Regions from separate parts of the Nonomuraea sp. B12E4 genome, predicted to be linked through region 1. Evidence: riboswitches for the same ligand, from Rfam matches in the RefSeq annotation. Region 1 holds a riboswitch; each other region holds the start of a gene.
What was found. A riboswitch is a leader RNA that binds a small molecule or an ion and turns the genes downstream of it on or off. The one in region 1 is predicted to bind cyclic di-AMP.

Region 1 (7,527 bases):
GGCTCCCCTGGGAGACGCCCCTGGCGGACTGGCCACAGCAGTACCTCGTCGATCTGCCGCGCGGTATCTCGCGGCATGTGGTGAGGTTCGCGCGGCTGTCCGGCAAGGTGTACGCGATCAAGGAGATCAGCGAGCGCTACGCCAAGCGGGAGTACCAGTTGCTGTGGGACCTCGCCCGGCTCGACGCGCCCGCCGTGGCACCCGTCGCGTACGTCACCGGCCGCGAGAACGACCTCGACGCGGCCCTGATCACCCGGCACCTGCAGTATTCCCTGCCCTACCGCGCGGTCATGTCGGGCACCCTGCGGCCCGACACGCTCACCCGGCTGCTCGACGCGCTGGCCGTGCTGCTGGTGCGGCTGCACCTGAACGGCTTCTACTGGGGCGACTGCTCGCTGTCCAACACGCTGTTCCGCCGGGACGCCGGGGCCTTCGCCGCGTACCTGGTGGACGCCGAGACCGGCGAGATGCATCCGATGATCAGCGAGGGCCAGCGGCTCGGCGACATCGACGTCGCGCACACGAACATCTTCGGCGAGATGCTCGACCTGGAGGCCGGCGGCCTGCTGCACCCGTCGATCGACCCGATGGACACCGCCGAGGACATCGTCACCCGCTACCACCGCCTGTGGGACGAGATCACCCAGAGCGAGATCATCGAGGAGGTGGACTGGCACCGGGTGGAACACCGGATCAGGCGGCTCAACCGGCTGGGCTTCGACGTGGCCGAGATGATGGTGCGGCGCAAGGTCGGCACCGGCCGGCTGATCGTGCGGCCCAAGGTCGTCGACGCCGGGCACCACCAGCGGCGGCTGCTCCGGCTGACCGGGCTCGACGTGGAGGAGAACCAGGCGCGGCGGCTGCTCAACGACCTGGACGGGTTCCGGGTGGCCCAGGGGCTGCGGAACGAGGAGGAGGCCATCGTGGCGCACCGGTGGCTGGCGGAGGTGTTCCAGCCGACGGTGGCGGCCATTCCCCCGGAGCTGCGCGGGAAGCTGGAACCCGCGCAGCTCTTCCACGAGATCCTCGACCACCGCTGGTACCTGTCCGAGAGGGCGGACGCCGACGTGGGGCTGGCCGCGGCCGTCACGTCCTACGTGGAGAACGTGCTGGTCCACCGGCCCGACGAGCGGGCCCTGCTGCCGGAGTCACCCGACGGGCAGCCGGCGCTGCCCGAGGGGCCCGCGAGTTAGGGCCGGGTCAGGCGCCTTCGGTGGTCAGCTTGGTGATCTCGGCCGTGATCTGCGGCCACAACGGCACCGGCAGATCGTGTCCCATGCCCGGATAGGTCACCAGCCGGGCGCCGGGGATGGCGGCCGCCGTGGCCCGCCCGCCCGCGACCGGGATGAGCGGGTCGTCCTCGCCGTGCAGCACCAATGCGGGCACGCCCACCCCGCCCAGCCCCTCGGTACGGTCGCCCGAGGCCATGATCGCCGCGAGCTGCCGGGCCGTGCCCAGGGGGTCGAAGCACCGGTCGTAGGCCAGCGCGGCCTTCATGGTGACGTTCTCCCGGTCCAGCTCGTAACCGGGCGACCCGATGATCGACCAGGTCCGCACCGCCTGTGCCAGCACGGACTCGCGGTCGGCGGGCGGGGTGGCCCGCAGCACCGCGGAGGCGGCCTCGGTCGGCGGGGCGATCGAGGGGCCGGGCGTGGACATGATCGAGGTCAGCGTCAGCACCCGCGCCGGGTGCCGGATGGCCAGCGTCTGGGCGATCATCCCGCCCATCGAGGCGCCGACCACGTGCGCGGCGGGCCAGCCGAGGGCGTCCATCAGCCCGGCGGTGTCGTCGGCCAGGTCGTCGAGCACGTACGCGGACGGCGCGCCCCGCGCGGGCGCCCCCCTGTCGTGGAAGTGGGTGGACAGGCCCACGTCGCGGTTGTCGAAGCGCACGACGTGGTGTCCCTGCTCCGCCAGGAGCCGGCAGAATCCTTCGTCCCAGTGGATGAGCTGGGCGCCGAGCCCCATGATGAGGAGCAGCGGGCGTCCTGCCGGCGAGCCGAAGCTCTCATAGGCGATTTCGATGCCGTTCGCGGCTACGCGGGTGGTCACCGGACCAGAATGACATTCTGGAACGGCCCCGTAAAGGATGCCGCGGGCGGTGTCAGCCGCGGTCGGCCCAGGCGCCGGTGGAGAACGGGACCGGCCGGCCCCTCCTGCCGGGGCCGTCGCCCCACTTGGTGATGACGTAGTCCACGTCGATGTGGCCCTCGCCGCCGTTGCCGTCGACGCCCAGGGTGTCGGGGTTGAACGTGCCGCCGGTCAGGTCGGCGAAGGTCTTGGCGTCCAGGTCCAGCATGACGCCGTTGCTGGAGGGCTCGCCCGGGCCGCGGTCGCCCACGAAGAAGGGCATCTTCTTGCCCTTGTAGATGACGTAGCCCTCGGTCATGAGCGGCCAGCTCGGGCTGGCGGCCAACTGCTTCTGCATCGGCTTGCCGCTGGCCGGCAGTCCCGTGTCACCGGCTCTGCCGGAGGCGTCGTCCCAGAAGTATGACGCCGTGGTGGAGCCCTTGAGCAGCACTTCCTCGTCGGCGCCCGAGTCGGCGTACGCCGCGGTGCCGGCTAGTGCCAGCGCGCAGCAACTGGAGGCGGTGATCAGAGCGAGGGAACGCAGACCAGTGCGAGCAGACATGAAAAGTAGAGCCCTTCACGAGGAAACAGGGGGTCGCGCTCTCCGGGGGCGCAGGCATGGCCGCTCAGGCCACCCGGCGGGGTCAGGTGGAGCGCTTGGAGAATCCGGGAAAGGGGCTGCTCAGAAGGCAGCCGACACTACGTTGTCCAGTGGTTCGATCATGGGTATGTCCTCTCCATCACGCCTACCGGGTTAGCTGACGGGCTCGGGCGTGGAGATGCCCTACCGGCGCGGCCGGATTCACCCCAGTGGAGGTGGGTCCCCGGTTCCCGACTGATCGGGATTCGGCGCCAACCGGTGGTCCCTCTTGGGTAAGGGCCGGGTCACCAGTTGGTAATGGCGAAAACAGTAGCATCGAATCGGACAAACGCAAACGTTTCACCATGAATCGGGCGAAGATCTACCTTAAATGGCAAAGAGAAAGGGGGTACGGCATGCCGTACCCCCATGGAAACCGGGCCTCAGCCGCCGCTCTTGCGCCTGAACGATCTTTTACTCGCAGCTGGACCGTGCGCCCCGTGGATCTTCGATGGGTCGCCGCCCCTGCCACCCGCGCCCGAGCCGGCGTGCTGGTTGCGCTTGCGCTCCAGCGCCTCACGGAACTTGCGCTTCATCTCGTCCTCGGGAGTTTCGTCGTTTTCCGGCTCCGGTGTTTCCGCCATGAGAGGACCTCCGTGGTGTTGGGGACACCCACAGCTTCGCACGCCGCTGCTAATGACGCGAAACCGGCGCGGACCAACGTCACGGCGTGGCGGGCCCGCGCGGCCTCGCCGCTGCCTGCGACAGCACCGCGCGCGGGCCGACAAACCCCCGCTGACCTCGGCCTTCACGCGAGGTAAAGCGGAACGGTTACGTTCCTGGTATTGCGTTGGAGCAGCTCCGGAAATAGACCCGGCATGATGCTCCGGCCCCCGGTCCCGCAATGAGCCTTCTCGGTCGTGACCTGGCCCTGGATCTGGGCACGGCCAGCACCCGGATATACGTCAAGCGCAAAGGGATCGTGCTGGACGAGCCTTCGGCCGTCCGGCGCGACAACAACTCCGGCAAGGTCATCGCATTCGGCACGGAGGCGGCCGACGGCGCCGACGACGCCGACGACGCCGAGACGTACTGGCCGATCAACGGCGGCCTGCCGGCCGACGGCGAGATGAGCCGGCGCATGGTCAAGCATTTCCTGCGCAAGGTGCACCGGCATCCGTTCTCCAGGCCGCGCATCGTCATGGCGATGCCCGACGACTCCACCCCGATCGCGCAGATGGCGCTGCGCGATCTGGCGTTCGAGGCGGACGCCAGGGGGATCCTGCTGTTCCCGCACGCGCTGGCGGCGGCGCTCGGCGCGGGCCTGCCGGTCAGGGACTGCGTGGGCAGCATGGTGATCGACATCGGCTGCGAAACCACCAGGATCGCCGTGGTCTCGCGCGGGGACGTGGTGGCGACCAGCACCGTCCTCGGCGGCGGCCGGGGCGTCGACAGGGCCATCGCCCGGTGGGTGGAGAGCCAGTACGGGCTGGTGCTCGACGAGGGCGAGGCGGACGCGGCCAAGCGTGGCGCCGGGCAGCCGCCGTACGAGGAGGTCGTGGTCAAGGGGCACGATCCGGACACCGGCGAGCGGCGCTGGGTGGCCCTGCCCGCGCAGGGGATCCGCGAGGCGGGCGGGCAGCAGGTCGAGTCCATCGCGTGGGCGGCGGTCGAGACGGTGGAGCGCTGCCCCGCCGAGCTGGCCGCCGACCTCAGCGAGCAGGGGGCGATGCTGATCGGGGGCGGCTCGTTGCTGCGAGGGCTGGGCCGGCGGCTGCGTACGGCGCTGAGCATGCCGGTACGGCGGGCCGAACGCCCCCTTGAGGCGGTCGCGCTCGGGCTGGGCCGGTGCGCGGAGGAGCTGGGGCTGATCGCGAAGCTCCGGCGGCAATGAGCGAGGACCTGCTGCACGCCGGGGTCTCCCTCGCCGACAAGGCCGTCAGGACCGTGGCCGTCTACCTCACCGTGGCGGCGCTGCTGCGGATCGCCGGCAAGCGCGGCATCGCCCAGCTCAACAACTTCGACTTCGTGGTCATGCTGCTGATGAGCAACGTCGTGCAGAACGCGATCATCGGCCCGGACAACTCGCTGGTCGGCGGGCTGGCGGGGGTGGTGATCCTGGTGGCGTTCAACGCGGTGGTGGTGCGGTTCGCGGCGGAGGTGCCGGTCGTGGGCAAGATCGTCGAGGGCGGGCCGATCGTGCTGGCCCGCGACGGGCACTACATCAGGTCGGCGCTGCGCCGGATGGGGCTGCGGCAGGCCGACGTGGACGTGTCGATCCAGCTCAGAGGCGGTACGAGCGTGGCCGACACGAGCCTCGTACGGCTGGAGCCCGGCGGCGCTGTGCTTATCCGGCTACGCCCCGAGGAGGAGCCCGCCGAGCGCGGCGACCTGGCGGAGCTGCGGCTCAGGCTCGACCGCATCGAACGCAAGCTCGACAGCCTCGCCGGCCACGACGGGGCCTGAGGCTCGCCGGCGCGGGGGGCGGGGCGGACCTGAGCCTCGCCGGCGTCTCCGTCCCGGGTCACTCCCTGATCACCCGCAGCCGGACAAACTGCTACGTCCCCGATTAGGCCCCGGGCAGGGGGAAGGCGTGATCGGGGTTCCGGGCCGCCGGCAGCCGGCGGCCGGTCCCCCGCACGGTACGGGCCCGCCCCCCCGAGCCCCGGTTCCCCCTACGGCGTGGCCAGGGCCTCTGTCGGTGAGAGGCGGGAGGCGCGGATGGCCGGGTAGAGGCCCGCCACGGCGCCGATGAGCAGCGTGGCCGCCAGGCCGCCCGCCGTGGCCCAGGCCGGCACCACCGAGGGCCAGCCACTGTAATACGCGTAGCCCATCGTGACCCCCATGCCGAGCAGCACTCCCCCGCATCCGCCCAGGGCCGACAGCAGCAGCGACTCCGACAGGAACTGGGTGCGGATCTGACCGCGGGTGGCGCCCAGGGAGCGGCGCAGGCCGATCTCCGCCCGGCGTTCCAGGACCGAGATGACCATCGTGTTGGCCACGCCGACCCCGCCGACCAGCAGCGCCACCGCTCCCACGCCGAGCAGGAGGTTCGCGAACGCCTGGCTGGTCGCCTGCTTGGCCGCCAGGGCGTCCGACGGCCGGGAGACGTCCACCTCGTTCGGCGCCTCCGGGTTGGCCGTGGCGGCCAGGACCTGGCGTACGGCCTCCAGCCTGGCCTCCTCCGAGCGCGTGTAGAGGGTGGTCGGATGGCCGTCGAAGTTCAGCCTGGCCTCCGCCACCGGCCAGCCGACCAGGACCCCGCTGTCCAGGTCCGTCGCCAGCGCCACCGGCGCCAGCACGCCGATCACCGTGAAGCGCACACCGCCCACCACGACCTGCGTGTCGGGTCCCGCCGCGCCGACCCCGAGCCGCTGGGCCGCGGAGGCCCCGAGCACGGCGGCCGGATAGCGTTCGGTGGCCGCGTTGAGCCAGGTCCCGCTCTGCAGGGTGGCGCCCACGGTGGCGGGCAGGTCGAGGCGGACCGCGTACGCGGACAGGCCGCCCGTCTGGGCCTCCGGGATCCGCTCGGAGCGGTAGACCTTGGCGTCGGCGACCTTGCCCGTGGCCGAGGCGGCCTGGACCGGTCCGATGCGCTCGATCATCGCCTCGGCGTCCATCGGCATCTTGGCCTCCTCGCCCATGAGCGTGGTGCCCGGCGAGACGGTGAGCAGGTTGGTGCCCAGCGCGGAGAGCGTACGGTCCAGCTCGGCGCCCGAGGAGGACGAGAGCCCGACCACGCCGACCATGGCCGCGATGCCGATGGCGATGCCGAGCGCCGACAGGAACGCCCGTAGCGGCCGCGTACGCAGGCCGACCGCGCCCACCCGGAGCACGTCGCCCAGGCTCATCCTGGCCGGGACCAGCTTCGGCCGCGGAGCCTCGAAGCCCGCCGTCACCGGACACCCGATTCGGCGGGCCAGGGCTCGCTCTCGACGGCGGAGTCGGAGATGATCATCCCATCACGCATGCGTACCTGCCTGGGCAGACTGGCGGCGATCTCCCGGTCGTGAGTGATGATCACGATGGTGGTGCCGCCGGCGTTCAGCTCGTGCAGCAGCTCCATCACGCCCGCGCCCGACACCGAGTCCAGCGCGCCGGTCGGCTCGTCGGCCAGCACCAGCGGCGGGTCCCCGGCCACGGCCCTGGCGATGGCCACACGCTGCCGCTCGCCGCCGGACAGCTCGTGCGGCTCGTGGTCCAGCCGGTGGCCGAGGCCCACGCGTTCCAGCGCGGCGGCCGCCCGCCGGCGGCGCTCGGGACGGCTCAGGCCGGTGTAGATCAGGCCGTCGGCCACGTTGTCCAGCGCCGGAACCTTCGCGGCGAGGTGGAACGACTGGAAGACGAAGCCGATCGTGGTGGCCCGCAACGCCGAGAGCTTGCCGTCGGAGAGCTGCGACACGTCGTACCCGTCGATGTGGATGGTCCCGGAGGTGGGCCGGTCGAGGGTGCCGACGACATTGAGCATCGTCGACTTCCCCGACCCGGACGGGCCCACGATGGCGATCAGCTCGCCGTGCTGGATGTGCAGGGACACCGAGCTCAGCGCCGTGACGCCGCCGGGGTAGGTCTTGGAGACGTCCGTCAGGGTGATCATGGGGAACGTCATTTCGGCATCCCCACGGTCATGCCCTCGGTGAGCCCGTCGCCGAGGACCTCGACCCGGCCTCCGGCGAACAAACCCGTCTCAACAACGATATATCGGGACTTGCCGCCTTCGATGACTTCGAGGCCGTACCCGCCCTCCTGCAGCGCCACCAGCGCCGCGACCGGCACGGTGAGCACGTCCTTGCGCTGCGAGGCCGTGAACGTCACGTCCACCGCCGCCTTGTCGAGCCCGCGCGCGGACTTGCTGTCGCCGATCGAGACGAGCGCCT
Region 2 (7,527 bases), on a different contig from region 1:
CGCCGGTGCAGGTGGTGGCGCCGCGGGGGGTGCGGGTGCTGTTCAGCGCGCCGGGGGAGATCGCCGACGACCTGATCCGCCAGCTCGTACGCGCCGAGCCGCCCGGCCGGGCGATCGCCGTGGTCTCGTCCGACCGCGAGGTCGCCGAGTCCGTCAGGCGGATGGGCGCCAGACCCGTTACGTCTGGTTTGCTGCTGCGAAGACTGGGCCGCGGCTAAGTTACGAGTTGCTGAGTTTTCGCTGGATTTAGGGCAACCTCACCGGCCACTTCTGTACTATTTCGCCCCAGATATAATCCCTGGGAGGCGACGCTGTGAGTTTTGGCCGGGTGCCGGTAGCCGCTGGTCTCGCGATCGGCCTGGTGCTGTTGCCGACGGGCCCCGCGGGGGCCGACCCGAAGCCCACGATCGGGCAGGCGAAGGCCAAGCTCGACAAGCTCAACCATCAGGCTGACAAGGTCGTCGACCGGTTCAACACGGCCAATGAGCGCTACAAGAAGGCCAAGACCTCCTACACCGAGCTGAACGACAGCTACAAGCGCAAGCTGGCGACGGTCGCGGACCTGCGGGCTCAGGTGATCAACATGGCCGTCGAGACCTACACGATGGGCAACGACGTCACCTCCTGGCCGGGGCTGGTCGGCACGACCGACCCCCAGAACCGACTGGCGGGGCTGGCGCTGGCCGAGCAGTTGTCGCGGGAGCGGGCCCAGAAACTGGCGGCCTTCGACCGGGCCAACCGCGGGCTGAAGGCCGACCGGGACAAGGCTCAGAAAGCGCTGCAGTCGGCGGACAAGGAGCGCGACTCCGTCGAGAAGGAGCGCTCGGAGGTTCTCAAGCTGATCGTCCAGCAGAAGAAGCTGCTGAAGAAGCTGGGCGCCTACAACCAGGGCAACCCGAACAGCACCGGCATCCAGTACACCGGGCCGGCCTCGGGTAACGCCGCAGCGGTGCTGCGGTTCGCGTTCGCGCAGGTGGGCAAGCCGTACGTGTTCGGCGGGACGGGGCCGGGGGGTTACGACTGCTCGGGGCTCACCCAGGCGGCCTGGCGGGCGGCCGGGGTGTCGCTGCCCCGTACGACGTGGCAGCAGTGGGCGTGGGGGGCCAGCCGCAAGGTTTCCCTCAGCTCTCTCCGGCCCGGTGACCTGATCTTCAGCGAAGGGCTGGGGCACGTCAGCATCTACGCCGGGAACGGGAAGATCGTCCACGCTCCGCAGACCGGGGACGTGGTCAAGGTCGTCCCGCTCTCCGGCAACGCTCGCTCCATCGTCGGCGCCGTCCGCCCGTAACGTCCGCCTTGGTGCGGGTTTCCGGCTGAGGAGCCTGTCGGCAGGTCGTTTCGGTCGGCGGTGGGGCGCTTTTCGGGCTACTCCAGGTCCTCTTGTCGTGTCGCGTTGTGTCGCAGGCATGCCCTCTTCAACTATGTCGGATAGTAGGTCTCCGGTCTCCATTCCGAATCCGGCCGCGCCGATGGGCGTACGGCTGCGCGCGGGAGCGTTCCCACGAGTGGGGCTCGCGATAGAAGCGTGAAAGCTGTGACAAAAGCGACAATCGGCACCTGACAGGGCGCTGTGTTCAGAAGTGTGAGCAGGGTCACTTTTTGATAACGGCGCTTGGGGCTCCAGCAGGGACTTCTGCCTTTACTGGCCCCTTTATTTGATCTTTACAGCATGACTGTCGCTTTGCTGATCCTTGACCTTTCGGCGTAGCTTCTGGCGTCGTCGCGGTGCACAAGCCATGTCGCCGCGAACCGGCATCGGTCCCCTCCGATGTGAGACAGATAAAGATCCGCTGGTCGCCGTCGATATCACCATTCAGACACATAAGTCGGGCGGCGACCCGCCGAATCCGTGCAGCCAGGAGGCACGGAGCCGGGGACCCAGCGATCCCACATTCCCCAAGGGATCAGGGGTGAATCGGCGCGCATATCGCGCCGTAGGGCTACTTCCAGGCCCGAATCCGTCAGCTAACCCGGTAGGCATTCGTGGAAGACACAAGGAGAAATCCTGTCTGATTCCCTGCAAAACCCCCGTCTGTCCCGCCTTGCCCTGAGTGGTGTAGCGCTGACGATGACCGTGACGGCCGGAGGTTTGGTCCTCCATGCCCCGACGGCTCAGGCGGAGACGACAAGCGATTCGGCCCGGACCTCCACGGCCGCGGTGGCCTCAACCGCCGCGACCTCGAGCACGGCCAGGGTCGCCCGTCAGAAAGCGAAGGCCCGCAAGGCCGTCGCCGTGGCCAAAAACCAGATCGGTGACCCGTACCGTTATGGAGGCACAGGCCCTGGTTCGTTTGACTGCTCCGGTCTTGTCCAGTTCGCCTGGCGCAAGGCCGGAGTGAAACTCCCGCGCGTGGCGAGCAGCCAGTTCGTCCGCACCAGGACCAAGATCTCTTGGCGGAATCTCCAGCCGGGTGATCTGCTGTTCTTCAGCGGGCTCGGCCACGTGGGCATGTACGTCGGCAAGGGCAGAATGATCCATTCGCCGCGGACGGGCGAACGGGTGCGCATCGAAAAACTGGACGGATGGCGTAGGTCGTCGTTCGTCGGCGCGGTCCGCCCCGGCATGTAGTGCAGGCCCCCGCCCGTCGCTTGGGCGGGGGCCGCTGTTTTTCATAAACGCGATCTTGTACGGCACGTTCATAAACACGATCTTGTACGGCAAGCCGACGTCACGCCACCCGCCGTACGTGGCCGGCCATGTCCAGGGAGACGCCCGCTGACCGCCACCCATGGCCCGCCGTAACGGCGCACGGAAATACCGGGCGAGCAGTGGGCCGCCCGAGCTCCCACGTGTGGGCCCCCTCAAGCTTCCACATGTGGGCCGCCTACGGCCTTCTCGGGTACCTATCCCACGACAGCCACACAGGGAGCCACGCACCAACGCGCAGTGGACCGACCGGGAGAGGGCGCAGGCGATGGTCCGGGCCGACTACGATCGGGCAGCGTGTCCGTGCAGGTGAGGCGACCAGGCGTGGCGACCGGGCTACTGCTCCTCGCCTTCATCACCACCGCCAGCGTCCCCACCGACACCTTGACCTCCACCGGTAGCGGGACGGCGGCCACAAGTCCCGCCGGCACTTCCAGCCCCGCCCGTAGCCCGGTCCCCGGCGGGGTTTCGGTCCCCGTCGTTCCGTCCGGGTTGCGTGCCCGCTGGTCCGACGGCATGACCGTGTCCCGGGGGAAGCACTCGCTGGTCGTCGGCCACCGCGCCGCGCCCGGTTCGCTCGACGAGTTGGCGCGCAGGGCCGACGCGGCCGGGCGGCGGGTGGCGAGTGTGCTCGGCGGGCCGGTGCTTCCCCTGGTGGTCGTTCCGCGGACCGCACGTGAGGCCGCAGAGCTGGCCGGGGTGGAGCACGTCGATGGGCTGGCCGCGGTGGCGGACGGCGGCCGGGTGATCATCGTGCCCGAGTTCTTCGCCATGCTCAATTCCACGGGCAAGGATGTGGTCCTCACCCATGAGCTCACGCACGTCGTGGCGGGCACCGACGGTCTGCCCACCTGGCTCTACGAGGGGTTGGCCGACTACGTGGGCTACCGTGACGCCGGGCTTCCCGTGAAGACGGCGGCCGCCGAGCTCGCCGCCGAGGTGCGGGCCGGGCGCCTGCCTAGTGCCTTGCCCGGACCCGCGGCTTTTGCGGTGGACGGGCGGGACCCCGCACGGCTTGCGCGGGCGTACCAAGAGGCTTGGTTGGCGTGTCGGTTCCTGGCTGACCGGTTCGGTGAGGAGACTCTGGTGAGGCTCTACCGCGCGGCCCGGGCGACCGGCGTCGAGGAGGCACTCGCCTCGCTGGGGCTCTCCACGGCCACGCTGACGGCACGGTGGCGCGACTACGTGCGGGACCGGCTCGCGTGAAGAGCTCACGTTAGGGGGAGGCAGATGAGCGAACGGCGAGAAACGGACGACCCATCGCAGGAGGGCGCCCATCCCGGCGCTCCATCCCCCGCCGCCACCGACACCCCGAACACCGCCCGGCCGAGCACCGAACGGCCCGGCGACGGCGCGAGCCCCGCGGGGGTGGAGCGGCCCGGGGGCGGGGCGCGCCCGGCAGGGGTGGACCGGTTGGACGACGGGCGGGCCGCTCCAGGGGCGGAGTGGCAGGACGCCGGGGAGACACAGGGGCTTGGACGGGGTGTGGCGGAGACGGAGGGGGTTGGGCGGGGGCATCCTGAAGGCGTGTCCGTGAAGAGCGGTGAAGGGCTGAGGTACGAGGGGGCCGACGGCCCGCGGCTGAGGCGGCAGGCCGGGGTGGCGCTGGCGCTGCTGGCCGCCGGGGCCGTGGCCGTGGCCGGGTTCGGCACCCCGTGGAACGTGCTGGCCGCGGGGCCCCCCGACCCCGCCAGGGACTTCACCGCCGCGCAGATCGCCCGGGCGCAGGCGTTCGACGCGGCCACGAGCCTGCCCGGCCACCTCTCGCTGATCATCACCATCGCGTTCGCGGCGGTGCTGGTCGCCACCCCGTTCGGAGCGAAGGTCCTGGGCCGGTTGAGAGGCCCGCGGTGGCTGCGGGTGATCCTGGGCGTCGTGATGATCGGCCTGATCGCCGAGGTGATCAAGTGGCCGCTCGGCATGTGGTCGGAGACGCTTCTGCGCGACTACGGCCTGTCCACCCAGGACTGGGCGGGCTGGTCCGCCGACCGGCTCAAGAACTTCGGCATCGAGACGTTCCTGCTCGCCCTGACCCTGCTGGTCCTGGTGGCACTGGCGCGCAAGGTCCGGCGCTGGTGGATCCCGGCCGCCACGGGGGTGTTCGGGCTGGTGGTGGTGGCGTCGTTCGTGTATCCGGTGGTCATCGAGCCGGTGTTCAACGACTTCACGTCCATGCCCCAGGGCTCGCTGCGGACGAACCTGCTGGCCATGGCCGCGCGTGACGGCGTACCGGTCGAGGACGTGCTGGTCGCCGACGCCTCGCGCCGGACGACCGCGCTCAACGCGTACGTGTCCGGCTTCGGCGCCACACGCCGGATCGTCGTCTACGACACGCTGCTCAAGGCCCCGGAGCCCGAGGTGGAGCTGGTCGTGGCGCACGAGCTGGGCCACGCCGAGCACAACGACGTGCTCTACGGCACGTTCGTCGGCGGCCTCGGCGCGGCGCTGGGCGCGATCCTGCTGTTCCTGGTCTTCGGCCCGGTACGGCGGAGCGCCGGCGTCACCTCGATCATCGATCCGCGCGCGGTCGGCGCGCTCATGGGCCTGATGACCCTGGGCTCGCTGCTCATGGGCCCTGCCCAGAACCTGATCAGCCGGCACATCGAGGCCCGGGCCGACGCCCACGCGCTGGACATCACGAGGGATCCGGCCACGTTCATCGCCATGCAGAAGCGCCTGGCGATCACTAATATTTCCGACTTGTCGCCGGACGGGGTGGAATATGTCCTGTATGCCTCCCATCCCTCCAGCCCCGAGCGCATCGCCATGGCTCGCGCATGGGCCAAGCTGAACGGCGTCCCAGTGCCGTGACAGGCGCCGCGACCAGTGTGGTCATCGTCACCAACGACTTCCCGCCGCGCCCGGGCGGCATCCAGTCGTTCGTGCACGGGCTGGCGTTGCGCACGCCGGGCTTGGTCGTCTACGCTCCCGCCTGGCCGGGCTGCGCGGAGTTCGACCGGCGCCAGCCGTTCTCCGTCGTCCGGCACCCGACGCGGCTCATGCTGCCCACCCCGGACGTCGCGCGCCGGGCGGCCGGGCTGGTGGCCGAGCACGGCGCGCAAACCGTCGTGTTCGGCGCGGCGGCGCCGCTCGGCCTGCTCGCCCCGCGCCTGCGCAGGGCGGGCGCGCGGCGCGTGGTGATGCTCACCCACGGGCACGAGGCGTCGTGGGCGAGCGCGCCGGGGTTCCGCGCCACGCTGCGCAGGATCGGGGAGCACGCCGACGTGGTCACCTACCTCGGCGAGTACACGCGCGAGCGGCTGGCCGCCGTCATCCCGCCGGCCAAGCTCGTACGGCTCGCGCCGGGCGTGGACGTCACCCAGTTCCACCCCGGAGCACCCAAGGCCGAGCTGGGCCTGGCAGGCCGCCCGGTCGTGGCCTGCGTGTCCCGGCTGGTGCCGCGCAAGGGCCAGGACCAGCTCATCCGGGCCTGGCCGCTGGTGCTGCGGTCGGTGCCGGAGGCGGTGCTGCTGCTGGTGGGCGGCGGCCCCTACCGGGGCACCCTGGAGCGGCTGGCGGCGGGGCGGGAGTCGATCAGGTTCGCCGGCACGGTGCCGGCCGCGAGCCTGCCCGGCTACTACGCGGCCGCCGACGTGTTCGCGATGCCGTGCCGTACCCGGTGGAACGGGGTGGACGTGGAGGGGCTCGGGATCGTGTTCCTGGAGGCGTCCGCGACCGGGCTGCCGGTGGTGGCGGGAGCGTCCGGCGGCGCGCCCGACGCCGTCAGGCCCGGCGAGACCGGGCTGGTCGTGGACGGCACGGACGTGGCGGAGATCGCGCAGGCCGTGGTCGAGCTGCTGGGCGACCCGGAGAAGGCGCGCAAGATGGGCGCGCGCGGCCGCGACTGGATCGCCCGCGAATGGGCCTGGGACCAGGTCGCGGCCCGCTTCCACACCCTCCTCTGAATCGGGGATCCTCAGCCCTTCGTCGACCCCAGCGTCAGGCCGGCGACGAACTGCTTGTGCAGGAGCTGGAAGACGATCAGCGTCGGCAGCGCCACCAGCACCGACCCGGCTGCCAGCAGGTTGTAGTCGGTGAAGAACTGGCCGCGCAGGTTGTTCAGCGCCGAGGTGACGGGCAGCTTGTCGCCCGAGGACATCAGTACGAGCGCCCACAGGAAGTCGTTGTACATCCAGGTGAACTGGAGGGTGGACAGCGCCGCCAGCACCGGCCGGCACAGCGGCAGCGTCAGCCGCCAATACCGCTTCCACACCCCCGCCCCGTCCACCAGCGCGGCCTCGCTGATCTCCTCGGGGATCGTGCGCATGAAGTTCGCCATCACGAAGACGCAGAAACCGAACTGGAACGCCACGTGGACGAGGATCAACCCCAGGTAGGAGTCGTAGAGCGACTGGGAGTCCGACAGCCACCCGGGCAGCGGGATCAGGGTGTAGACGGTGTAGAGCGGCGTGATGAGCACCTGGGGCGGCAGCAGGTTCCCGGCGGTGAACACGATCAGCAGCATCTTGCGCCCCGGGACGCGCAGCCGGGCTATCGCGAACGCCGTGAACGACGCCAGGAACAACGTGATCACCACGCCGGGCACGACGATGATCAACGTGTTCAGATAGTAGTGCGGCAGCTCGGCCTGGCTCCACGCCTGTCCGTAGTAGTCGAGTGTGAGGTGCTCGGGCAGCGAGAGGTAGCCCAGACGGGCGGTCTCCTCGTAGGGGCGCAGCGACGCGTACACGGCGAGGGCGAGCGGCAGCAGCCACCCCAGCGCCACCAGCACCAGGAAGACGTGCAGCAGCACCCGCAGCGGCCGCACGGGACGCCGCGCCGGGGGAGGCTGGGCCTGGGAGGGAGGGGCGGCGGCGGGCGCGGTGGGCGTCATCGCTCCTCCTTGAACAGTTGCGACAGGTAGGTCACGATGAACCCCA
Region 3 (7,527 bases), on a different contig from region 1:
TTCTTCTTCTTGCGTGCCTTGCCCTTGCGTGCGCGCCTGGCCATAAGCCCACCTCCGGTGATCAGTGCGTCATGGGTCACCAACGTCTCTCGCCTGCCCAGCCTGCGCAAGCACTCCACTCCGAACTAACATTCCCCAACAATCGCGTGTCATAATTTGGTGGAATCTGTTGGAAGGAGCGGGCGTGCTCGCACAGCAGCGTCAACAGGCGATCCTGGAACGGGTGCGCAGCAGCGGCGGCGTCCGCGTCGCCGACCTCGTACGCGAGCTCGGCGTGTCTGATATGACCATACGCCGCGACCTTGAGGTGCTGGCCGAACGCGGGCTCCTGGAGAAGGTGCACGGCGGTGCCACCGCGCTCGGCCCCGGCTCGACCGAGGAGCCCGGCTTCACCGCCAAGTCCGCCCGCCAGCAGCAGGAGAAGGAGATCATCGCCCGGGAGGCCGCGCGGCTCGTGCGCCCCGGCACCGCCGTGGCGCTGTCCGCCGGGACCACCACGTGGGCGCTGGCCCACCACCTGATCTCCGTGCCCGAGCTGACCGTGATCACCAACTCGATCCCCGTGGCCGACGTCTTCCACCGCAACCCGCGCGCCGACCGCACCGTCGTGCTCACCGGTGGCGTACGCACCCCGTCCGACGCCCTGGTGGGCCCGGTGGCCGTGGCCGCGATCCGCCGCCTGCACGTGGACACGCTCTTCCTCGGCGTGCACGGGATGAGCGTGCGCGCCGGGTTCACCACGCCCAACCTGCTCGAGTCCGAGACCGACAGGGAGCTCGTGGCGGCCGCGCACCGGCTGGTCGTCCCCGCCGACCACACCAAGTGGAACACGGTCGGCATCAGCACCATCGCCGAGCTGACCGAGGCCGACGTGGTCGTCAGCGACGCGGGGCTGCCCGAGCAAGCACGCACCGAGCTGGCCGAACGGGCCGGAGAACTGATCATCGCGGAGGACTCGAGTTGAAACGCACCATCGCCCACCTGGCCGACGGCCGGGAGCTGATCTATTTCGACCGGCGGGACGACGCCGACAGGAGCGCGCTCGACCGGCGTCCGCTCGAGCCCCGGCCGGTGGCCTCGGAGCTGCGGTACGACCCGCTGACCGAGGAGTGGGTCGCGGTGGCGGGGCACCGGCAGACGCGGACGTTCCAGCCGGCGGGCACGGCGGCGGAGTGCCCGTTGTGCCCGTCGTCGGACACGCGGTCGACGGAGATCCCGGCCTACGACTACGACGTGGTGGCGTTCGAGAACCGTTTTCCCTCTTTTTCCGGAAATCTTGGGACTTATCACGATGTGGGCGGCTTGAGCGAAGCGCGGCCGGGGGTGGGCAGGTGCGAGGTGGTGTGCTTCACCTCGGATCATTCCTCCTCGTTCTCCCGGCTCTCTGACGCCCAGGTGGGCCTGGTCATGGAGGCGTGGGCCGACCGCACGGCCGAGCTGTCCGGGATCGAGGGTGTGGAGCAGGTGTTCGTCTTCGAGAATCGGGGTGAGGAGATCGGCATCACGCTCGCCCACCCGCACGGCCAGATCTACGCCTACCCGTACGTCACGCCCAGGACCAAGCTGCAACTCGGCGCCGCCGCGCGGCATCGGGGGCCGGGAAACCTGTTCGCCGACGTGCTGGCCGCCGAGCGGGCCGCGGGGACGCGGGTGGTGGCCGCCAACGAGCTGTGGACGGCCTTCGTGCCCGCCGCCGCCCGGTGGCCGTTCGAGGTGCACATCTACCCGCACCGGCAGGTGCCCGACCTGGCGGCGCTGTCGGAGGCCGAGCGGGTGGCGTTCGCGCCCCTCTACACCTCGGTGCTGCGGGCGTTCGACGGTCTGTTCGGGGTGGTGATGCCGTACATCTCGGCCTGGCACCAGGCGCCCGTGCGGCAGGACAGGGAGCTGGCGTACCTGCACCTGGAGCTGTTCAGCATCAGGCGCGCGCCCGGGAAGCTGAAATATCTGGCGGGCTCGGAGTCGGCGATGGGGGCGTTCGTCAACGACGTGCTGCCGGAAGAGGCCGCACGCATGCTTCGGTCACAGGTAGATCACTAATAGATTTCTAGTTAAGGTCGCATGACTCGCGATCTACCACTAATATCCCGATATGCACCGGCCGTAACGGTCGTTGCATGCCTAATCCCGGGCGTGTTGCCCGGGAGCCGGGGACCCATGCACCAGCGGGTGAATCCACGTACGTGGCAGGCGGCTCCCACGCCCGAACCCGTCAGCTAACTCGGCAGGCTGAGGGAGAGGAATGTCCTCTTGGCGGTATCGTCCCCCGCGACGCTTGCCATTGGTCTCATCACCGCCACCGCTGTCGCCCTCGGTCCGGCGACCGCGGCGTCGGCTGACCCCAAACCCACGGAAGCCCAGCTCCGCGCCCAGCTCAAGCAGCTCAACGGCAAGGTCGACAAGCTCATCGAGAAGTACAACCTCAAGCGGGTCGAGCTGGCCAAGGCACAACAGGCCGCCAAGACGGCCAAGGAGCGCCTGGCCGCCGCCGAGCGCACGCTGGAGACGTCCCAGCAGCGCGTGGCCGAGATCGCCAGGCTGCGCTACCAGAACGGCGACCCCTCGGTGCCCGCTTTCATGCTGCCGGAGAACGGCGCGGGGGCGGCCGTGATCGAGCAGCTCACGATCGAGCAGCAGGCCGTCGTGGAGTCCGTGGCCAGGGCCCGTGACGAGCGGAAGAAGGCCGCCGACGAGGCCGGCCGCCTGGCCACCCGGATCCGCGAGGACGCAGGCGAGGTGGCCGGGCAGCGCGACGACGCCGAGGACGTCATCAAGGACATCCGCGAGAAGCTCGAGGATCTCGTGCCGTTCGGGCCCGGCCGCAACGGCGACGGTAGCTGGGCGCCCGAACTGCCGACCGGCGCCGACAACATCACCGAGCGCACGCGGCTGATGCGGGCGCAGGTGCAGAAGAACTTCGCGCTGCCGTTCGCGGTGGGCTGCTTCCGGGCCGGCGCCAGCGGTGAGCACCCGCTGGGCCGGGCCTGCGACTTCATGATGAGCACGGGCGGCACGACGCCCAGCGGCGCCAACAACGCCCTGGGCGACCGCCTCGCGGAATGGGCCCTCAAGAACAAGGGCAAGCTGGGCGTCAAGTACGTGATCTGGAAGCAGCGCATCAACCTCGGCTCCGGCTGGCGCGCGATGGAGAACCGCGGCAGCATCACCGAGAACCACTACGACCACGTGCACATCTCGATGTTCTGAGCGCGCCGGCGGCTGATTCAGGTGAGGTCGATGACCGCCTTGCCGTGCAGGCGGCGCCCGAGGAGGGTGCTCGCGCGGATGGACGACGGTGGCGGGGCGTGGGTGACCCGCCTCGCGGCCGAGTTGCGAACGGTGTTCGCCGCCATCCCCGGCTCCCTGGCCCTCAGCGGAGCATGAATCCCGGCGGGGTGCACTTATGTACACCCCCGCCGGGCACCTAGATCGATTCTCCGCGGCGGCCTGGGAGCCTAGCGTCGGTGTCACGGCATTTAGAGGAGGCTGGAGATCATGACAAACGCACCGAGCCCCACCCGGCCCCGGAGGGCCCGCACCGTCGCCTTGTGGGCCCTGCAGGTGGTCGTGGCGGGGTTCTTCGTGATGTCGGCCCTGGGCAAGTTCGCGAACGCGGAGCCGTCCGCCTCGACGTTCGAGGCGATCGGGCTCGGCGACTGGTTCCGCCATTTCGTCGGCGTGCTGGAGGTGGTGGGCGCCGTCGGGCTGGTCGTGCCCCGGCTCGCGGGCCCGGCCGGGCTGGCGCTCGGCGGGCTGATGGTGTGCGCGACGCTGACTGAGCTGTTCCTGTCCGGCGGCACCATGGTGCTGCCCCTGGTCCTGCTGGTGCTCTGCGCGGTGATCGCCTGGGGACGCAGGGAGAGCACCGCCCGGCTCCGGGCCTCCGTCGCGGGCAGGTGACGCGGCATGGGCGGACGGCGGCCATGCTGTTGGGATGCGGCTCTTCGAGGACGACCCCATGTCCCGCCCGCTCACCTACCCCGGCCGGATCCCGGCGCGCCCCGGCGTCCTGGTGGACGACGCGTACGTGCCGCTGCGGGCCGCGGGGGAGGGGTGGCGGGCCGGGGGCGAACGGCTGGCCGACCTTCTGGCCCGCCTGGACCGCCCGCCGATGCGCCTGCGCCACCAGGTCGTCGCCGTCGGCTCCAACGCCGCGCCCAGCCAGTTACTGAGAAAGTTCCGCGATCACCGGGTACACCCGGTCGTCCCCATGACGATGGCCGACGTGCCCGGCATCGCCCCGGGCGTCTCCGCCCACGTGAGCCGCTGGGGCTACGTGCCGGCCGCACCGATCGAGACCCCCGGCGAGACGTCCAGGCTGTTCGTGCTCTGGCTCGACGAGGTCCAGCTCGCGGCCCTGGACCTCACCGAGCCCAACTACGACCGCCGCACACTCGCCCTGAACGGCTCGCGAGCCTTCGTCTACACGGGCCGGCACGGCTGCCTGGCCGACGCCCGGGGCCGCCCCCGCCGCCTGACCCCGCAGCGGACCCTCATCCAGGACCTCCTGGACGAATCCCCCGAGCTACGGCACCTGTGCGGCGACACCCCCGACGACTTCGTGGCCAACGTCAGGGACGCCACGGTACGGGAGGCGGTCCACCGCCTCTTCCAGGCGAAAAGCCAGGTGAGATCAGGACCGGTCACCGGGTAGGGTCGGATCCCGTGATCGATACCCGCGTCCCTCCACCCCTTGTCGGCGACGAGCTGACCGTGCTCAACAACTGGCTCGAATGGCACCGCGGCACGCTGGCCGTCAAATGCGCGGATCTGTCGGACGAGCAACTGCGCCGGCGCTCCGCGGAGCCCTCCACCATGTCGCTGCTCGGGCTGGTCAGGCACATGGCCCACGTCGAACGCACGTGGTTCCGCCGGGTCCTGGACGGCGAGGACATCCCCAAGCTCTGGGGCAAGGACGTGGACAACGACGCCGACTTCAACGACGTCGACACCGCCTCCGTCGAGGAGGCCTTCACCACCTGGCGGGCCGAGATCGACCGGGCCCGTGCCATCTCGGCCACCAAGCCCCTGGACGCGGTCGGCGACCGTAACGGCCAGGACTGCACGCACCGCTGGATCCTGGTGCACATGATCGAGGAGTACGCCAGGCACAACGGCCACGCGGACCTGCTCCGCGAACGTATCGACGGCGCCACCGGCGACTGACGCTTCCGGCCAACTGAAGCGCCCTTCAAAACCCTTCAACAACTTCATCCTGTACGGCTTCGCCGGGCCGACCGCCACCCGCCGCACGTGGCCGGGGGCCTCCAGGAGAACGGCCGCTGACCGGCCCGGGGCGGGGCGCCGTTAGGTGCGCCCCGCGGGCCTCCTCCATGGTCGAATTTTGACCGCGGGATTCCGGGCCACGTTTGAACGGCGCTGTGAAAGGCCGCTCCGGAACGCCGCTGTGAAAGGCCCGGGGTCAGGACTCCGTGCGGAACAGCGCCCACACGGCCTTGCCGCCGCGGGCCAGTGGGTCCCAGCCCCAGCACTGGCTGTAGGTTTCGACGATGTAAAGGCCGCGCCCGTTCTCGGAGATGAAATCCGGCTCCTTGGGGCGGGGCACCTCGTCGCTGGGGTCGGCCACCGCCAGCAGCACGTGCGGCGCGACCCGCATCAGCAGGAGCTGGATCTCGCGCCGCCCGCCCGCGTACATCGCATACCTGACGGCGTTCGTCACCAGCTCCGAGACCACCAGCGCGGCGTCGTCGCCCAGTTCGGGCACGCCCCATCGGCGTAGCGTCGAGCGTGTCACGTCACGGGCGGTTTTGACCGAGTCGGCCTGAAAGGGCAATGGGCACGAAGTCGTGTACGGCTTCCCGCCCATGAGAAGGCGGTCGAAGCCCACGTCCCGGGTGATCTGCAGGCAATCGGCAGTGGCCAGAGGATCGCCCACCATGCCGCAGATACCTCCCCGTTCGGTCATCGTAAGTGCATGTTTTGCCCAATATCCCACTATGCACTAAGCCATCATGGGTCACGATCGCTGCAGCTGCAAGACCCAAATGCACGTGCAGCTGCAACGTGCAGGTGTAAGCGGCGTTTTGGTGCATAGGTATCCGAACCGGACACGGGGCTGAGACCTTGTCATACCCGGCAATGTGGTGTCACTGTGTGTGCGGACCTTGATAGGAGGCAAAGTGACGCAGAACCAGCCGGGTTCCGGACCGACGGCGCTGCGCATCCTCCTGGGCTCCCAGCTGCGCAAGCTCAGGGAAGCGAAGAACGTCACTCGTGAGGAGGCGGGCCACCTCATCCGTGGCTCGGAATCCAAGATCAGCCGCATGGAGCTGGGCCGAGTGGGGTTCAAAGAACGCGACGTGGCGGACCTCCTGACCCTGTACGGGGTCGTGGACAACCAGGCCCGCTCCGCCGTACTCGAGCTGGTCGCCACCGCCAACGAGCCTGGTTGGTGGCACCGGTTCAACGATGTCCTGCCCACGTGGTTCCATGCGTACGTCGGCCTTGAAGAGGCCGCGGCCAGGATCCGGACCTACGAGGTCCAGTTCGTGCCGGGACTTTTGCAGACCAAGGAGTACGCAAGGGCTGTGGTGACCGCCGGAGCGGCGGGCATCGGAGCGGAGGAGATCGCCAGGAGGGTCGATCTCCGACTGGAGCGCCAGCGGATGTTCGACAGGCCGGATGGGCCGGTGTTCTGGGCAGTGATCGACGAGGCCGCGTTACGGCGGCCCATCGGTGGTGCGGAGGTCATGAGGGCTCAGATCGAGCACCTCATCGAGCTGATGCGCCAATCATGCATCACGATCCAGGTCATGCCGTTCAGCTTCGGCGGACACAGCGCGGAGGGCGGGGCGTTCAGCATTCTCCGCTTCCCCGACCCCGACCTGCCGGACGTCGTGTACGTCGAACAGCTCGCCAGCGCTCTCTACCTCGACAAACGCGAAGACGTGGATCGTTACACCGAGGTCATGGAGCGACTCTGCTCCGTGAGCACCACCCCGGATGAGACGATCGAGCTGTTGCGGGCAATCGCGGACGACTTCTGACGACCGGTTTCGAGTGATCGCGGAGGAGTTCTGACGGTCGTGGCGTCGTTGTTGGGTACGCATCTGCCCTAGACTGGCCATCGGCGTTGGATCCCGCCGTTGCGGAGCATGCCCAACACCGCTCATGTGGGCGCGGCGCGTGAGCCCGTACCGATGGACGCGCCCGCGATCACTCGAAGCTTGATCAAGGAGACCATTCCGTGAAGACCGCTGTCGAGGAGCTCAGCCCGACCCGGGTCAAGCTCACTGTCGAGGTGCCGTTCGACGAGCTGCGCCCCAGCATGGATGCGGCGTACAAGAAGGTCGCGCAGCAGGTGCGCGTCCCCGGGTTCCGTCCTGGCAAGGTTCCGGCCCGCATCATCGAGCAGCGGTTCGGCCGGGCGGTGGTGCTGGAGGAGACCCTCAACGACGCGGTGCCCAAGCTGTACGGCCAGGCGGTCGACGAGGTTGACGTGTTCCCGGTCAGCCAGCCCGACATCGAGGTCACCAAGATCGACGACGGCGAGCAGATCGAGTTCAC
Region 4 (7,527 bases), on a different contig from region 1:
AACGACGAGGCCAGGAAGATGGCCCGCGTCCGCAGCGCCACCGTGCGCGCGGTGCGCGACTTCTGGCACGAGGAGGGCTTTCTCGAGGTCGAGACGCCGATGCTGCAGCCGATCCACGGCGGCGCCTCGGCCAGGCCCTTCAAGACCCACATCAACGCCTACGACATGGAGCTCTACCTTCGCATCGCGATCGAGCTCTACCTCAAGCGGCTCGTGGTCGGCGGCATCGAGAAGGTCTTCGAGATCAACCGCAACTTCCGCAACGAGGGCGCGGACTCCACGCACAACCCCGAGTTCACCATGGTCGAGGCCTACGGCACCTACCTCGACTACAACGGCATCGCGGACCTGACCCAGCAGATGTACCAGAAGGCGGTCATGGCCGCGCTGGGCACCTCGGTGGTCGTGCACGACGGCGTGGAGATCGATCTCGGCATCGCCAGATACCCGCGCATCACGCTTCACAACGCGGTTTCGGAGGCGGTCGGCGAGCACATCACCACCTCGACCACCCTTGAGGAGCTGCGGAAGATCGCCGACCGGCGCGAGGTCGCCTGGGACCCGAAGTGGGGCCCCGGCAAGCTCGTGCAGGAGCTGTTCGAGGCCCTGGTCGAGCACACGATCATCCAGCCCACGTTCGTCATGGACTATCCGCTGGAGACCTCGCCGCTGGCCCGCCACCACCGCGAGGACCCGCTGGTGACCGAGAAGTGGGACCTCATCGGCTTCGGCACCGAGCTGGGCACCGGCTACTCTGAGCTCAACGACCCGATCGAGCAGCGCCGCCGCCTGGTCGAGCAGTCCCTGCTGGCCGCCGGGGGCGACCCGGAGGCCATGCAGGTCGACGAGGACTTCCTGCAGTCACTGGAATACGCGATGCCCCCGCTGGGCGGCATGGGCGCCGGGATCGACCGGATGATCATGGCCTTCACCGGCAAGAACATCCGCGAGACCATCCTGTTCCCCCTGGTCAAGCCCACTCAGTGAGAGCCACCCGGCAGGCGTGTGGTGCCGTCGCCCGGCAGGCGTGTGGTGCCGTCGCCCGGCAGGCGTGTGGTGCCGTCGCCCGGCAGGCGGCGACGCCGCGCGCCCGCTAGCGGCCGAGCTTCACGGGCAGCTTCGCCAGCCCGCGCAGCACGAGATTCTCCTTGTACGGCGGCGCCGGATCCGACAGCTCCAGCCGGGGCGCCGCCGCGGCCAGGGCGGACAGCGCGATCTCGCCTTCCATCCTGGCCAGCGTCGCCCCCAGGCAGAAGTGGATGCCGAGGCCGAAGGCGAGGTGCCGGCCGGGTTCGCGGGTCACGTCGAAGCGATCGGGACCGGGGAAGACCGCCGGGTCGCGATTGGCCGCCCCTATCAGGGCGAGCACGGGCGTGCCCCGGGGCACCGGCACGCCGCCCAGGTCCGCGTCCCTCAGGGCGTTCCTGATGGTGAGCTGGACCGGCGGGTCATACCTGAGCACCTCCTCGACCACCTGCCTGGGCCGCTCGGCGGCGTGCCGCAGCAGGCCGTGGCGGGCCAGGTGGAGCACGCCGTTGCCGATGAGGTTGACGGTGGTCTCGTGCCCGGCCACGAGCAGCAGCACGCAGGTGGCCAGCAACTCGGGCTCGGTCAGGTCCTCGACCCGTGTCAGGGCGCTAACGAGGTCCTCCCCGGGGTGCCCGCGCCTGAAGGCGACAAGGCCGCGGAAGTAGTCATGAAATTCTCTTCTGGCCCGCCCGGTTTCCGATTGCAGGTCACTTGTAAGCATGGGGTCAAGGCCGCGGGCGAGTGTATCGCTCCAATTACGGAATCGTACGTGATCTTCCGGCGGAACCCCGAGCAGCTCTGTGATCACCATGACGGGCAGCGGGTAGGCGAGACCGGAAACGATGTCCGCCTCTTCCGGCAGTGCGACGATCAGCTCCGCGGTGATCGACTCGATGCGCGGCCGGAGTCGTTCGATCATGCGCGGGGTGAAGGCTCCGCTGACCAGAGCGCGCAGCCTGGTGTGGTCCGGCGGGTCCAGCCGGAGGAACGAGTCCACCGGCTCACCTGCGCCGTTGCCGTCCAGCGGGTCGGAGCCGCGGCCGAAGCGCGGGTCGCGGAGCAGGGTCGCGCACAACTCGTGGGTGGTGGCGACGAGCAGCCCCGCCCGGGTGTGGAAGATCGCGCCGCGCTCGCTCAGCTCGCGATAACAGGCATATGGATCGCGCACAAAATCCGGATCGAATGGATCAAAACCCAGGACGTCGGCCGGGCCCATCGATGGCGGATCCGGTGCGCCCGTAGGCACAGTGGAATCACTCATTGTGATGGTGGCGCCGTCGACATATGGCGAGTACGTCACATATATCGGATCATGTCAATAGCAATCGTCAAGGGCGTGAATTATCGTGCTTGACGACCTTTCCAGGATGCGTTTACCGTCTGCGAGGAGCGGCTTTGGCCTATCTGCGAGGTCCGAGTTCTGCTGTTGGGGGGGAGGGCTCCCGATGGATGTGCTCACTGAAGGTGTTGAGCTAAGCCATGCTGATTTGGCGCTGCTCGCGGAGCTGGCCAAGGGAGTCACGGTGGATCGGGTGGGCAGACGTCTGGATATCAGCGGGCGCACAGTACGCCGGCGGTTGCGAGGGATCTGCGACCGCATCGGCGTGGCCACCGCGATCGAGGCCGTGGCGTGGGCGGCGCGCCGCCAGCTCATCTGACGGCGCGCGTTCCGGCCGGCGCGGACTAGTCGGCGACGCGTACCGCGCCGGCGAACGGCCGGTTGGCCAGCGACGCGATCCGCACGACGTCGCCTGTCTGAGGGGCGTGCACCATCATGCCGCCGCCCAGATAGATGCCCACGTGGTGCAGGTCGTTGTAGAAGAACACCAGGTCGCCGGCGCGTAGCTCGGAGCGCGAGATGTGCCTGCCCGCGGTCCACTGGCTGCCGGTGTAGTGCGGGAGTGAGATGCCCACCCGCTGGTAGGCCGCCATCACCAGGCCCGAGCAGTCGTAGGAGCCGGGGCCCTCGGCGCCCCAGACGTACGGCTTGAGCTGCTGGGTGAGTGCCCACCGCGCGGCCTGCGCGGCCTTGCCGTCGCCGATGACCGGCAGGTTGACGCGCGTCGCGCGGGTGCCCGGCCGGCCCGCCTCGCCCAGGGCGCGGCTGTAGAGGTTGCTCTCGACCCTGGCGACCAGCTTGGTGATCTTGTCCCGCCTGGACTCCAGCTCGGAGACGAGCTTCTGGACCTCGTCGATGTGCTTCTTGGCGGCGGCTCGGGCGCGTTCGGCGGCGTCCATGGCCCTGGTGACCTGGTTGACCTCCTCGCCCTGCTGCTGTTCGAGCGCGTACGTGGTGGCGGCCCGGTCGAGGAAGTTCTCGGGGTCGCCGGAGGTCATGAGCGCCAGCGGGTTGGCCAGGCCGCCCGTCATGTACGAGTTCTGGGCGAGCAGGACGGCCTTGGCGCGCTTGGTGGCGAGATCGGCTTCGCTGGTCGCCAGCGTGCGCTGTGCGACCTCGGAGGACTTCTTCGCGGCCTTGAGCTTCTCCCGCTGGCCGTTGTACTGCTCGCTCAGCGTCTCGATCTCGGTGTGCATCTTCTCGACCTGGTCGGCGAGCTCCTTGAGGGAGGGCTTGGGGTCCGCGGACGCGGAACCGACCGGGATGGCGAACAGCAGCGCGGCGATTGTGACGCTTACCACACCTAGACGGCCCCATCTGGGACGGTCGAGGCGGCGCTCTCGCCGAGCGCGTTCCGGAGGGCGGGCGTGTCTGCCCGCCGACTTCCCCCCACGGCCGAGCGTGCGCTTCACCAACCAAGCTCCTTCCATCGACGCCTACCGGGTTAGCTGACGGGTTCGGGCCGGAGCAGCCCTACCGAGACTCGGATTCACCCCAGGTGGTGGCTCGCGCCACCGGCGGTTCCCCGGCTCCCCTCGCGGGGGATTGAGCGTGTCCCCGCGCGCGACACGCGGGGAACATTGTCGCTGGACACTAATGCACTCCGGGTTCGTGCTCAACCAGAACTGCCAAGTACGTAGAGGTTTCACAACTGAAGGGTCACAAGGTGATCTCGTGGGCACCCGTGCAGAACCGACCTTATGTCCTCTTTGCCCGCGCTTGGGCCGAGCGCTGATCCGAGGGTGAGGCGTGCTCGTTCGGCCACGTGATGTAACAGGATGGGCCGAGACATGGGAGTTAGGGCTGAGCCGTAATGACATCTGTACCCTGGAGAGCCATGGAGCAGGTGGCCGAACTGACAGCGTCCGAGACCGCGGTGGTGGTCCGGCGTGCCCGCACGCCCGACGTACACACGGTCCGGCGTCTGGTGGACACCTACGCGGGCGCGGGCCCGCGGCTCCTGGAGAAGGCCACGGTGACGCTGTACGAGGACGTGCAGGAGTTCTGGGTGGCCGAGCGGGACGGGAAGGTCGTCGGCTGTGGCGCGCTCCACGTGCTCTGGGAGGACCTCGCCGAGGTCCGTACGGTGGCTGTGGCTCCCGAGTGCCGAGGTCTGGGCGTCGGCCGCCGTATCGTCTCGGCGCTTATACAGCAAGCGAAGGATCTGGGACTGCGGCGTGTATTCTGTCTGACTTTTGAGGTCGACTTCTTCGCCCGGCACGGTTTCCGCCCGATCCAGGGCACCCCGGTCTCTCCCGAGGTCTACGCCGAACTGCTGGCCTCGTACGACGAGGGTGTGGCGGAGTTCCTCGACCTGGAACACGTCAAGCCGAACACCCTCGGCAACACCCGCATGCTGCTCCATCTGACATCGGGTGACGCGGACCTTGACCGCATGGAAAGGTGATTGTTGATACCTATGTCGATACGTTGGGCAGCACAGGCATGTGTCCTGACATGTGCCACACGCGCACTCGAAGCGAGGTGACACGGTGAGCACCGGACAGCCGCCGTATCCACAGGACGATTCCGGCGAGAACTCTGCACCTGGCACGCCGGACTATGGGCACAACGCGGGCCGCCGCCAGGGCGAGCCCGACCCCGACGCCACTGTGGTCGGCTACCGGGCGGACGACGCCTTCGGGCAGCCCCCGTACGGGCAGCAGCAGGGCTACGGCCAGCAACAGGGCTATGGCCAGCAGCCCCAATACGGCCAGCAACAGCAGTATGGCCAGCAGCCGCAGTACGGGCAGCCCCAGTACGGGCAGCAGCCTCAATACGGGCAGCAGCAGGGGTACGGTCAGCAGCAGGGGTCCCAGCCGGACTATGGTCAGCAGGGCTACGGCCAGCAGCCTCAGCACGGGCAGCAGCCCGGCTACGGTCAGCAGCAGCAGTCCCAGCCGGACTATGGTCAGCAGGGCTACGGCCAGCAGCCTCAATATGGGCAGCAGCCGCAGTCGGGTCAGCAGGGCTATGGTCAGCAGCAGCAGTCCCAGCCGGACTACGGTCAGCAGCAGGCGCAGCCCGACTACGGCCAGCAGGGCTATGGGCAGCAGGGCTACGGTCAGCAGCAGCAGTCCCAGCCGGACTACGGTCAGCAGCAGGCGCAGCCCGACTACGGCCAGCAGGGCTATGGGCAGCAGGGCTACGGTCAGCAGCCGCAGTCGGGCCAGCAAGGCTACGGCCAGCAGCAGGGCTACGGTCAGCAGTCCCAGCCCGGATACGCGCAGCCCGGTTACGGTCAGCAGCAGCAGTACGGGCAGCAGTACGGTGACCAGCAGTACGCCCAATACGGCCAGCCGCAGCAGCCCGGCTACGGCCAGCCCTATGGTCAGCCCGTGGGTATGCAGCCCCCCGGCGCTCCGGCCCCGCTGGCGGAGTGGTGGCAGCGGCTGGTGGCCAGGATCATCGACGGCGTCATCCTGGGCATCGTGAGCTTCGTGGTCAGTTTCATCATGCTCGCGATCTTCGCGGTCAGCTACTCCTCGCTGGATGGTAGTAGTTCCGGCTTCCTGCCCTCAGGAGTTGTGACCGCTCTGGCGACCATCATCGTTACGGCGATCTGGGTGGCCTACGAGTTCTTCATGCTGAAGATGAACGGCCAGACCGTGGGCAAGCTGGTCATGGGCATCAAGGTCGTCCCCGTGGGGCAGGGGATACAGCCTGGTGGCCTGCCGGTCGACATGGCGTTCAAGCGTGGCGCGGTGACCTGGGGGGGGTGGGTGATCAGCGCGATCCCACTTGGGCTCTTCAGCTTCCTCACCGCACTGCTCGCCTACGCCGCGCTGGCGGTCAACGGCGCGTCGCAGCTCTGGGACAAGCCGCTGCAGCAGACGTTCGCGGACAAGATCTCGGGAACCGTCGTGGTGAAGATCAAGTAGCTCGCGCGACAGCGTAAAACAGGGGCCGGCTTCCCGCCGGCCTCTGTTTTGTGTGTGGGGGCCGTACCAAAATGGGGGGACCTGCACTCCCGATTGGGGCCGTCGATGACGCGAGGTGGGGGTTATGGCCGGGACGCCGGGGGCGGGCGCACTGCCCGCGGAATGGTGGGAACGGCTCGCGGCACGGCTGATTGAAGCGCTCGTCTTCGGGGTCTTCTATTACATTCTGTTCATCGCGCTGTGGGGCATCTTCCGAACTGTCGGGGTGCTGGAGGTGTTCGAGGGGCGGTTGCCGGGTGTGTTCGCCTGGCTGGCGGCTGGGCTCGGTTATGCCTGCTACGACTGGCAGGCCCATTACCGGCACGGCCGGACGTTCGGGAAGGCGATCATGCGGATTCGCCTGGCGCCGGGAGGCCGCCCGTCATGGGCGCTGCTCAAACGAGCCCTGGTCTATCCGGGACCAGTGATGCTGATGGGCATTCCGGTGGCCAATCTGCTGGCCGGAATGCTGCTGTTCGGCGTGGGGCTGCTCATCCTGATCGACAAGCCGCTGGAGCGTGGTCCGCACGACAGGCAGGCCGGAACGCGCGTCGTTAAAGATCTTCGCTGAGCCATCCGTACCTGGGCGGATGGCTTTTCGCAAAATTTTCCCTTGATCCGGTAAGGAGCCTGGAGAGACTGCCATTAGGCTATGGGACGTCCAGGTTGCCGGATGATGGCGCCCCTGTGACACGCAGGGCATGTGTGTGCCGCTATGGTCGGTTGCGGGTGGTTGTGGCCGGGCGTCGCAGAGGAGCTCGACGCTCCCGTCGGCCGCGCACCCCCGCGATAAAGCGCCCCCGAAACCCTGCCAGCCGTGGAGGCGAGGACGAATGGAAGCCCTAACAGACGTATTGTCAGCGCTCATCCCCCCGCTCGTGGTGGGGGGTGCCTTCATCTTTGGCGTAGTGAAGTTGGTCCGGTCCGAGGGGCCCGGGCACCGGCCAAAGCCTGAGGATCAGGCGGAGAAGGGGAACTGATCGGCCAGTCAGCCGAATCCCCGTACGCTGAATTGTCTCCGCGCCTTTCCGGGTATATGTTTGGGCAGGCGAATGAAACAATGCTCCGGGAAAGGATTGCGTACATGGCCAAGCAGATCCAGGAGATTCTCATCGATGACCTCGATGGGGGCGAGGCCAATGAGACGGTCAGCTTCGCTATTGACGGCTCCACCTATGAGATTGACCTCAGCGACCTTAACGCGAAGAAGCTGAGGGACGCGCTCACGCCTTTCGTGCA

Region 2: it holds a riboswitch for cyclic di-AMP, as region 1 does, so the genes downstream of both, ABGB18_RS21880 (C40 family peptidase) here and ABGB18_RS34100 (hypothetical protein) in region 1, are expected to answer to the same signal.
Region 3: it holds a riboswitch for cyclic di-AMP, as region 1 does, so the genes downstream of both, ABGB18_RS37820 (hypothetical protein) here and ABGB18_RS34100 (hypothetical protein) in region 1, are expected to answer to the same signal.
Region 4: it holds a riboswitch for cyclic di-AMP, as region 1 does, so the genes downstream of both, ABGB18_RS36095 (C40 family peptidase) here and ABGB18_RS34100 (hypothetical protein) in region 1, are expected to answer to the same signal.

The regions. Positions count from the first base shown of each region.
Region 1 is NZ_JBDPME010000020.1:41,881-49,407, reverse strand. It holds gene ABGB18_RS34110 (DUF4032 domain-containing protein) at 1-1,193, shown strand, start outside; gene ABGB18_RS34105 (alpha/beta hydrolase) at 1,201-2,052, opposite strand; gene ABGB18_RS34100 (hypothetical protein) at 2,105-2,632, opposite strand; cyclic di-AMP (ydaO/yuaA leader) riboswitch at 2,799-2,932, opposite strand; gene ABGB18_RS34095 (DUF5302 domain-containing protein) at 3,094-3,294, opposite strand; gene ABGB18_RS34090 (rod shape-determining protein) at 3,555-4,544, shown strand; gene ABGB18_RS34085 (YetF domain-containing protein) at 4,541-5,116, shown strand; gene ABGB18_RS34080 (ABC transporter permease) at 5,326-6,501, opposite strand; gene ABGB18_RS34075 (ABC transporter ATP-binding protein) at 6,546-7,259, opposite strand; gene ABGB18_RS34070 (peptidoglycan-binding protein) at 7,256-7,527, opposite strand, start outside.
Region 2 is NZ_JBDPME010000009.1:151,499-159,025, forward strand. It holds gene ABGB18_RS21870 (NYN domain-containing protein) at 1-218, shown strand, start outside; gene ABGB18_RS21875 (C40 family peptidase) at 314-1,288, shown strand; cyclic di-AMP (ydaO/yuaA leader) riboswitch at 1,830-1,995, shown strand; gene ABGB18_RS21880 (C40 family peptidase) at 2,069-2,569, shown strand; gene ABGB18_RS21885 (hypothetical protein) at 2,945-3,853, shown strand; gene ABGB18_RS21890 (M48 family metalloprotease) at 3,878-5,458, shown strand; gene ABGB18_RS21895 (glycosyltransferase family 4 protein) at 5,455-6,552, shown strand; gene ABGB18_RS21900 (carbohydrate ABC transporter permease) at 6,564-7,481, opposite strand; gene ABGB18_RS21905 (sugar ABC transporter permease) at 7,478-7,527, opposite strand, start outside.
Region 3 is NZ_JBDPME010000025.1:7,431-14,957, reverse strand. It holds gene ABGB18_RS37830 (DeoR/GlpR family DNA-binding transcription regulator) at 185-964, shown strand; gene galT (galactose-1-phosphate uridylyltransferase) at 961-2,040, shown strand; cyclic di-AMP (ydaO/yuaA leader) riboswitch at 2,109-2,245, shown strand; gene ABGB18_RS37820 (hypothetical protein) at 2,251-3,207, shown strand; gene ABGB18_RS37815 (hypothetical protein) at 3,225-3,353, opposite strand; gene ABGB18_RS37810 (DoxX family protein) at 3,496-3,900, shown strand; gene ABGB18_RS37805 (hypothetical protein) at 3,935-4,654, shown strand; gene ABGB18_RS37800 (DinB family protein) at 4,666-5,166, shown strand; gene ABGB18_RS37795 (ATP-binding protein) at 5,423-5,899, opposite strand; gene ABGB18_RS37790 (helix-turn-helix transcriptional regulator) at 6,141-7,007, shown strand; gene tig (trigger factor) at 7,208-7,527, shown strand, end outside.
Region 4 is NZ_JBDPME010000022.1:91,419-98,945, forward strand. It holds gene lysX (bifunctional lysylphosphatidylglycerol synthetase/lysine--tRNA ligase LysX) at 1-987, shown strand, start outside; gene ABGB18_RS36085 (cytochrome P450) at 1,094-2,197, opposite strand; gene ABGB18_RS36090 (LuxR C-terminal-related transcriptional regulator) at 2,475-2,687, shown strand; gene ABGB18_RS36095 (C40 family peptidase) at 2,713-3,669, opposite strand; cyclic di-AMP (ydaO/yuaA leader) riboswitch at 3,787-3,930, opposite strand; gene ABGB18_RS36100 (amino-acid N-acetyltransferase) at 4,206-4,775, shown strand; gene ABGB18_RS36105 (hypothetical protein) at 4,786-5,658, opposite strand; gene ABGB18_RS36110 (RDD family protein) at 5,713-6,249, shown strand; gene ABGB18_RS36115 (RDD family protein) at 6,374-6,859, shown strand; gene ABGB18_RS36120 (Lsr2 family protein) at 7,373-7,527, shown strand, end outside.